Regions from separate parts of the Streptomyces sp. NPDC005303 genome, predicted to be linked through region 2. Evidence: predicted binding sites of a transcription regulator. Region 2 holds the regulator's gene; the other holds the start of a gene.
The links. Region 2 encodes HrcA, which represses chaperone genes, less so after heat shock. Its sites were predicted from a motif close to TTNGCACTCNGNNNNNCNGAGTGCNAA; they were not measured.
Positions count from the first base shown of each region.

Region 1 (4,758 bases), on a different contig from region 2:
CGTCGGGCTCGTACAAGTACCGCCCCACGGACCGGACTCCGGGATCGGGCAGCCCCCGGCCCAGCAGCGTCCGCGGGCCCGGCAGCAGCGTCGCCCGGACCGCCCCCGGCGCGGTGCCGAACCACAGCACCGCCTCCTTCACGTCCCCGCCGTCGGAGATCCACTCCGCCTCGGCCTGAGCCGGGACCGCCTCGTGCGGAATGCCGGGTGCGACCTTCAGCGCCGCGTGCGGGGCCCTCAGAGCCGCCTGCACGGCCCATGACAGGGGCGGCGAGTAGGCCTCGGGATCGAAGATGCGGCCCCGTCCGCCCCGCCGCGCGGGGTCCACGAACACGGCGTCGTACGAGGTCGTGTCGACCTCCGTGACGTCCGCCTCCCGTACGTCGATCAGCCCGGCGAGCCCCAGCGCGTCCGCGTTCGCCCGCGCGGCCGCCGCCGTGAGCGGGTCCCGGTCCACCGCGAGGACCCGGATCCCGGCGCGGGCCAGTGCGATCGCGTCGCCGCCGATCCCGCAGCACAGGTCCGCGACGGAGGTGACGCCCATCGACTTCAGCCGGAGGGCCCGGTAGGCCGCCACGCTCGCCCGCGTGGACTGCTCGACGCCGTTCGGCGTGAAGAACATCCGCTCCGCGTCCGCGGCCCCGAACTTCACCCCCGCCCGCTGCCGCAGCCGAGCCTGGCCGAGCGCCGCGGAGACCAGTTCGGCGGGGTGCGCACGGCGCAGCCGGGTGGCGACGGCGAGTTCGTCGGCGGGGGCGGTGCCGCGCACTTCGTCGAGGAGGGCACGGCCCTCGGGGGTGAGGAGGGGGGCGAGGTCGTTCACCGGGTCATTGTGGGCCAGTCGGTGGACGGTTCGCTTCCGAGCGGCGGTGTCAGCCCGGGGGCGACGCCGTGACCTGCGAGGATCCGGCGCCATGGGAACAGTAGGACAAAACTATAAAAATGGTGCGTTGGTGGCGTCGATCCGCGGCGGACTGGTCCTCCTTGCCATGGCCGCCCTGGTCCCCGGCTGCGCCCGCCCGGCCGGGACCGACGCAGGGGCGCGACGGCCCCTCCAGGCACCCCTGGCCCCCGCCGCCGACCTCCAGGCCGACAAGGCCGCCGCCCGGGCCGCCCGGCTCCGCGCCCAGCAGGCCCGGATCGCCGCCGCCAGGCGCTGGGGCCTGAAGGAGGTCCCGCTGACGGCCCCGCAGGCGCCCGTGACCAAGCCCCGCATCACCACCCGCCACGGCTTCGAGGTCGACGGCCACGAGGAGAAGGGGCTCCCGCCGGTCTTCACCACCGTCCCCACCGAGCAGAAGATCGTCTTCCTCACCATCGACGACGGCGCCGAGAAGGACCCCGCGTTCCTGCGGATGATGAGCGACCTGCGGATCCCGTACACCGCCTTCCTCAGCGACTACCTGATCAAGAACGACTACGGCTACTTCCGGAAGATGCGGGACGCGGGGGTCGTACTCGACAACCACACCCTCCACCACCCCTACCTGCCCGGGCTGTCGTACGCCCACCAGAGGCACGAGATCTGCGGGATGCAGGACGTCATGGAGAAGCGCTACGGCACGCGGCCCGCGCTCTTCCGGCCGCCCTACGGCAACTACAACGAGGACACCCTGCGCGCGGCCAGATCCTGCGGCATCAGGTACGCGCCGATCTGGAACGAAGAGGTCTTCGTCGACCACTGGGAGTACCGCGAGTGGGACCAGAAGATCCACCCCGGCGACATCGTGCTCAGTCACTTCCGGGGCCGGGAGGACTGGAAGGGCACGATGCCCGACATGGTCCGCCGCTTCCTGGACAAGGTCACGGCCGAGGGATACGCCGTCGCACGCCTCGAGGACTACCTGTGAGACCGCGGACCCTCATCGCCACCGGGCTGGCGGCCGTACTCCTCACCGGCTGCGCCCAGTCCGTCGACCCCATCGAGCGGCTGGGGAAGAAGGCGGCCCAGCGGGTGGGGTCGTACGGGCCGGCGCGGGCGGACGGACGGCCGTACCGCCACTGGGGCCTGCCCTCCCCGCTGCCGGCCGCCCCGCGGGTGCCGGCCCGCGCGCCGGGGGGCCGGGGCGGCCTGCCACCGGTCGTGCGGCGGGTCGGGACGTCCGACAAGGTCGTCTTCCTCACCTACGACGACGGCGCGGAGAAGGACCCGCGGTTCGTCGACCTGGTCCGTGAACTGCGGCTGCCCGTCAGCATGTTCCTCACGGACAGTGTCCTCGGCCCCGGGTACGGCCACTTCGCGCGCCTCCAGTCGGTCGGCGCGAGCATCCAGAACCACACCCTCGACCACCCCGCCCTGCGCGGGCTGCCGTACCCCGGCCAGCGCGCCGAGATCTGCGGACAGCAGGAGAAGGTGCGCTCCCGCTTCGGGATCCGGCCGCGGCTGTTCCGGCCGCCCTACGGCAGGTACGACCGCACGACCCTGCGCGCGGCGGCCGACTGCGGGCTCTCGGCGGTGGTGCTGTGGAGCGTGCCGCCGGAGGGGGAGACGCGGGGGCTGAGGGCGGGCGACATCGTGTCGGTGGCGTCGGGAGGGACGACGGGCCCGACCCTGACGGAACGCACGACGGCGGTGCTGCGGGAGGTGGAGCGGCGGGGACTGACCGTGGGGCGCCTGGAGGACTACCTCTAGGCAATCCAGCCTGTCCGGCGTGTGAGGACGAGGCCCTTCGGGTGCCGAAGCGGGGGTCTGGGGGCGCAGCCCCCGGGACGGCCGCCCCCACCCACCCGCACCCGAATTCCGCTCAGCCCGCGCGGCGAATTAGCAGTCCGCTTGACCGAGTGCTAATCACGGTCATAGTCTCGGGTCTGGCACTCCCCCCTGGAGAGTGCCAACACAGCGACGGGCAGGTCCGGCACCCGCGACGACGGATCCACCTGGTCGCCACCTCAGACAGTCAACCCCGTGATCTCCGAAGGGGGAGGTCGGATCGTGACGACCACCAGCTCCAAGGTTGCCATCAAGCCGCTCGAGGACCGCATTGTGGTCCAGCCGCTCGACGCCGAGCAGACCACCGCCTCTGGCCTGGTCATCCCGGACACCGCCAAGGAGAAGCCCCAGGAGGGCGTCGTCCTGGCCGTGGGCCCGGGCCGCTTCGAGAACGGCGAGCGTCTGCCGCTCGACGTCCAGACCGGTGACATCGTGCTGTACAGCAAGTACGGCGGCACCGAGGTGAAGTACAACGGCGAGGAGTACCTCGTCCTCTCGGCCCGCGACGTGCTCGCGATCATCGAGAAGTAATTCACCCCAGCATTTCTCTGAGCTGCGCCCCTGGCCCCCGCGACCACTAACAAGCCGGGCGCCCGGGGCGCAGTCTCTTTTCACCTAGATTTCCGAGAGGGCTCACGCTCCCATGGCGAAGATCCTGAAGTTCGACGAGGACGCCCGTCGCGCCCTCGAGCGCGGCGTCAACAAGCTTGCCGACACGGTCAAGGTGACGATCGGCCCCAAGGGCCGCAACGTCGTCATCGACAAGAAGTTCGGCGCTCCCACCATCACCAACGACGGTGTCACGATCGCCCGTGAGGTCGAGATCGAGGACCCGTACGAGAACCTCGGCGCCCAGCTGGTGAAGGAGGTGGCGACCAAGACCAACGACATCGCGGGTGACGGCACCACCACCGCCACCGTGCTGGCCCAGGCGCTGGTCCGCGAGGGCCTGAAGAACGTCGCCGCGGGTGCCTCCCCGGCCGCCCTGAAGAAGGGCATCGACGCTGCGGTGAAGGCCGTGTCCGAGGAGCTCCTCGCGACCGCCCGCCCGATCGACGAGAAGTCCGACATCGCCGCCGTCGCCGGTCTGTCCGCCCAGGACAGCCAGGTCGGCGAGCTCATCGCCGAGGCGATGGACAAGGTCGGCAAGGACGGTGTCATCACCGTCGAGGAGTCCAACACCTTCGGTCTGGAGCTGGACTTCACCGAGGGCATGGCCTTCGACAAGGGCTACCTGTCCCCGTACATGGTCTCCGACCAGGAGCGTATGGAGGCCGTCCTCGACGACCCGTACATCCTGATCAACCAGGGCAAGATCTCCTCGATCCAGGACCTGCTGCCCCTCCTCGAGAAGGTCATCCAGGCGGGCGCCTCCAAGCCGCTGCTGATCATCGCCGAGGACGTCGAGGGCGAGGCCCTGTCGACCCTGGTCGTCAACAAGATCCGCGGCACCTTCAACGCGGTCGCCGTCAAGGCCCCCGGCTTCGGTGACCGCCGCAAGGCGATGCTGCAGGACATGGCGACGCTGACCGGCGCCGAGGTCATCTCCGAGGAGGTCGGCCTCAAGCTCGACCAGGTCGGCCTCGAGGTGCTGGGCTCCGCCCGCCGTGTCACCGTCACCAAGGACGACACCACGATCGTCGACGGCGCCGGTGACTCCTCCGCCGTCCAGGGCCGCGTCGCCCAGATCAAGGCCGAGATCGAGAACACCGACTCCGACTGGGACCGCGAGAAGCTCCAGGAGCGCCTCGCGAAGCTGGCCGGCGGCGTGTGCGTGATCAAGGTCGGCGCCGCCACCGAGGTGGAGCTGAAGGAGAAGAAGCACCGTCTGGAGGACGCCATCTCCGCGACCCGCGCCGCGGTCGAGGAGGGCATCGTCTCCGGTGGTGGCTCCGCTCTGGTCCACGCCGCCAAGGTGCTCGAGGGCGGCCTCGGCAAGACCGGCGACGAGGCCACCGGTGTCTCCGTCGTCCGCAAGGCCGTCGTCGAGCCGCTGCGCTGGATCGCCGAGAACGCCGGCCTGGAGGGTTACGTCATCACCTCCAAGG
Region 1 is NZ_JBEXGM010000001.1:330,681-335,438, forward strand. It holds gene ABZT93_RS01650 (class I SAM-dependent methyltransferase) at 1-823, opposite strand, end outside; gene ABZT93_RS01655 (polysaccharide deacetylase family protein) at 915-1,850, shown strand; gene ABZT93_RS01660 (polysaccharide deacetylase family protein) at 1,847-2,632, shown strand; gene groES (co-chaperone GroES) at 2,933-3,241, shown strand; gene groL (chaperonin GroEL) at 3,354-4,758, shown strand, end outside.
Region 1: a site for HrcA is predicted at 2,762-2,788, ahead of groES (co-chaperone GroES). Genes of this name have one in related genera too.

Region 2 (4,758 bases):
GTCGGTGGACCCGGCGTACCTGGCCGCGCTGCGGGAGGGCGGCTTCAACCGGGTGTCCTTCGGGATGCAGAGCGCGAAGCAGCACGTACTGAAGGTGCTGGACCGTACGCACACGCCGGGGCGTCCCGAGGCGTGCGTGGCGGAGGCCCGGGCCGCGGGGTTCTCGCACGTCAACCTGGATCTGATCTACGGCACCCCGGGCGAGTCGGACGACGACTGGCGGGCCTCCCTGGAGGCGGCGATCGGGGCCGGTCCCGACCATGTGTCGGCGTACGCGCTGATCGTCGAGGAGGGCACCCAGCTCGCCCGCCGTATCCGTCGCGGCGAGGTCCCGATGACCGACGACGACGTGCACGCGGACCGGTATCTGATCGCGGACTCGGTGCTGGCGGAGGCCGGTTTCGACTGGTACGAGGTGTCGAACTGGGCCACCTCGGCAGCGGGCCGGTGTCTGCACAACGAGCTGTACTGGCGGGGCGCGGACTGGTGGGGAGCCGGACCCGGGGCGCACTCGCACGTGGGCGGGGTGCGGTGGTGGAACGTGAAGCATCCGGGCGCGTATGCGGCGGCGCTGGCCTCCGGCAGGTCTCCGGGCGCCGGGCGCGAGCTGCTGGCGGAGGAGGACCGGCGGGTCGAACGGATCCTGCTGGAGCTGCGGCTTCGGGAGGGGGCGCCGCTGTCCTTGCTGCACGAGGAGGGGCTGGCTGCTTCTCGGCGGGCGCTGGCGGAGGGGTTGCTGGAGGCCGGGCCCTACGGGGAGGGGCGGGCCGTGCTGACGCTCCGGGGGCGGTTGCTGGCGGACGCGGTGGTTCGGGATCTCGTCGACTGAGTCTGCGGGCCGGTGGGGGGTTGGTCGCGCCCGCGCGGCGGAGCCGCACATCGACACAGCGCCGCGCCCCTGGTGGGCGTCACTGAGCTGTGACGAAATCGATCAGTTCCTCCACCCGGCCCAGAAGTTCCGGCTCCAGGTCCTTGTACGACCCCACCCGCTTCAGGATCGCCTGCCACACCGCCCCCGTGTTCTCCGACGGCCAGCCCAGCGCCTTGCACACTCCCGTTTTCCAGTCCTGGCCGTGGGGGACTCTCGGCCACGCCTCGATGCCGAGGGACGACGGCTTCACCGCCTCCCAGATGTCGATGTACGGGTGACCCACCACCAGGGCGTGTTCGCTGGTCACCGACGCGGCGATACGGGACTCCTTGCTGCCCGGCACCAGGTGGTCCACGAGGACTCCGAGGCGGGCGTCCGGACCCGGTGCGAACTCGGCCACGATGGCCGGCAGGTCGTCCACGCCCTCCAGGTACTCCACGACCACGCCCTCGACGCGCAGGTCGTCGCCCCAGACCTTCTCGACCAGTTCCGCGTCATGGCGGCCCTCGACGTAGATACGTCCGGCGCGGGCCACGCGTGCGCGTGCGCCGGGGACGGCCACCGAGCCGGAGGCGGTACGGGACGGTCGTACGGGACCGCCTGACGGCTTCACCAAGGTCACCACCCGGCCCTCCAGGAGGAAGCCGCGGGGCTCCAGCGGGAAGACCCGGTGCTTGCCGAAGCGGTCCTCCAGGGTCACCGTGCCCGCCTCGCAGCGGATCACCGCGCCGCAGAAGCCGGTGCCCGGCTCCTCGACCACCAGGCCGGGCTCGGCGGGCACCTCCGGTACCGGCTTGGACTTCTTCCACGGAGGGGTCAGGTCGGCGGAGTACTGGCGCATTCGGATGACGATAGGAGAACCGGTCCGGGGATCACTACGACACGCCGAAACGGGCCGCCAGCGCGTCCCGCTGCGCCCGCACGAACCCCGCGTCCACCACCGCTCCGTGACCGGGTACGTACAGTGCGTCCTCGCCGCCCAGCTCCAGCAGCCGGTCCAGCGCGGCGGGCCAGTGCCGCGGTACGGCGTCCGGGCCCGCCTGCGGTTCGCCGGACTCCTCGACCAGGTCGCCGCAGAAGACGACCTCCGGGGTGCCGGGCACGAGGACGGCGAGATCGTGGGCCGTGTGGCCGGGGCCGACGTTGGCCAGCAGGACCTGGCGGCCGCCGCCGAGGTCGAGCGTCCACTCGCCGGAGACGTGATGCCGGGGGGACACCAGGGCGTCCACCGCCTCGTCGGCCACCCCGGGGTCCAGCCCGTTGCGCACCGCGTCCGCCCGCAGTTCCGCACGGCCGAGCCGCCCGGCCAGCACCGTCTCCACGCCGACCGCGCCGAACACCTCCGCCCCCGCGAACGCCGCCGCACCGAGGACATGGTCGAAGTGGGGGTGGGTGAGCGCGAGATGGGTCACACGGTGGCCGGCCAGTTCCCCGGCCTGCACGCGCAGGCGGGCGCCCTCCGCGAGAGAGGAGCCCGCGTCGACCGACAGGGCCGTGCCCTCGCCGATCACCAGGCCCGCCGTACAGTCCCAGCCGGGCAACCGCCACCGCCCCACACCGGTCGCGACCCGCTCCCACCCGAGCTCTTCCCAAGTCACCGTCATACCGCGACGCTAGCCGTACGACCCGTCCCGCCAGGACCAGCCTTGCCCAGGGACTACCCCACCGCCGTACACTGGCCGGGGAGCGCTGGCACTCGGACGGACAGAGTGCCAGGCAAGGCGCCCAAGGGACGACTTCTGGAGGTGTGCGCGATGCTGAGTGAACGCAGGCTCCAGGTGTTGCGCGCGATCGTCCAGGACTACGTCGGCACCGAGGAGCCGGTCGGGTCGAAGGCCCTGACCGAGCGGCACAACCTCGGAGTCTCCCCGGCGACCGTGCGCAACGACATGGCGGTCCTGGAGGACGAGGGCTTCATCGCCCAGCCGCACACCAGTGCCGGGCGGATTCCGACCGACAAGGGTTACCGGCTGTTCGTCGACAAACTGGCGGGCGTCAAGCCGATGACCGCGCCCGAGCGGCGCGCCATCCAGAACTTCCTCGACGGCGCGGTCGACCTCGACGACGTCGTGGCCAGGACCGTGCGGCTGCTCGCGCAGCTCACCCGACAGGTCGCCGTCGTGCAGTACCCCTCCCTGACCCGCTCGACCGTGCGGCACGTGGAGCTGCTCTCGCTCGCCCCGGCGCGCGTGATGCTCGTGCTGATCACGGACACCGGCCGGGTCGAGCAGCGCATGGTCGACTGCCCGGCACCCTTCGGGGAGGCCTCGCTCGCCGATCTGCGGGCGCGGCTCAACAGCCGGGTCGCGGGGCGCCGGTTCGCCGACGTGCCGCAGCTGGTCGAGGACCTGCCCGAAGGCTTCGACGTCGAGGACCGGGGTACGGTCTCGACAGTGCTCTCCACTCTCCTGGAGACGCTCGTCGAGGAGAACGAGGAGCGGCTGATGATCGGCGGCACCGCCAATCTCACCCGCTTCGGACATGACTTTCCCCTCACGATCCGGCCCGTCCTGGAGGCCCTGGAGGAGCAGGTCGTCCTCCTCAAACTCCTTGGTGAGGCCGGGGATTCGGGCATGACCGTACGTATTGGTCATGAGAACGCCTACGAGGGACTCAACTCCACTTCGGTGGTGTCGGTCGGCTACGGTTCGGGCGGCGAGGCAGTCGCCAAGCTCGGCGTGGTCGGACCGACCCGCATGGATTACCCGGGAACGATGGGAGCGGTACGCGCAGTGGCACGGTACGTCGGACAGATCCTGGCGGAGTCGTAAGTGGCCACGGACTACTACGCCGTTCTCGGCGTGCGCCGCGACGCGTCGCAGGATGAGATCAAGAAGGCGTTCCGTCGGCTCGCGCGCGAGCTGCACCCGGACGTCAACCCGGATCCGAAGACCCAGGAGCGGTTCAAGGAGATCAACGCCGCTTACGAGGTGTTGTCGGACCCGCAGAAGAAGCAGGTCTACGACCTCGGCGGCGACCCGCTCTCGCAGGCCGGCGGCGGTGGCGCGGGCGGCTTCGGAGCCGGTGGGTTCGGGAACTTCTCGGACATCATGGACGCGTTCTTCGGTACGGCCTCGCAGCGGGGTCCGCGCTCGCGCACCCGGCGCGGCCAGGACGCGATGATCCGTCTGGAGATCGAGCTCGACGAGGCGGCCTTCGGCACCACGAAGGACATCCAGGTCGACACGGCGATCGTCTGCACCACCTGCAGCGGTGAGGGCGCGGCGCCGGGGACCTCCGCCCAGACGTGTGACATGTGCCGCGGCCGCGGTGAGGTGTCGCAGGTGACGCGGTCCTTCCTGGGCCAGGTCATGACCTCGCGGCCGTGTCCGCAGTGCCAGGGCTTCGGCACCGTGGTCCCGACCCCGTGCCCGGAGTGCGCAGGCGACGGCCGGGTCCGCTCGCGGCGCACGCTCACCGTGAAGATCCCGGCCGGTGTGGACAACGGCACACGGATCCAGCTCGCGGGTGAGGGCGAGGTCGGTCCCGGTGGCGGTCCCGCCGGTGACCTCTACGTCGAGATCCACGAACTCCCGCACTCGCAGTTCCAGCGGCGCGGCGACGACCTGCACTGCACGGTCACGCTCCCGATGACGGCGGCCTCCCTCGGCACCAAAGTCCCGCTGGAGACCCTCGACGGCATGGAGGAGGTCGACATCCGCCCGGGCACCCAGTCCGGCCAGTCGATCCCGCTGCACAGCCGGGGCGTCACCCACCTGCGCGGCGGCGGCCGGGGCGACCTCATCGTCCACGTCGAGGTCCAGACCCCGACCAAGCTGGACCCGGAACAGGAACGCCTCCTGCGCGAGCTGGCCAAGCTACGCGGCGAGGAACGGCCCACGGGGCAGTTCCAGCCGGGTCAGCAGGGGCTGTTCTCGCGGCTGAAG
Region 2 is NZ_JBEXGM010000016.1:159,609-164,366, reverse strand. It holds gene hemW (radical SAM family heme chaperone HemW) at 1-829, shown strand, start outside; gene ABZT93_RS23125 (DUF3097 domain-containing protein) at 909-1,712, opposite strand; gene ABZT93_RS23120 (MBL fold metallo-hydrolase) at 1,747-2,475, opposite strand; gene hrcA (heat-inducible transcriptional repressor HrcA) at 2,626-3,642, shown strand; gene dnaJ (molecular chaperone DnaJ) at 3,643-4,758, shown strand, end outside.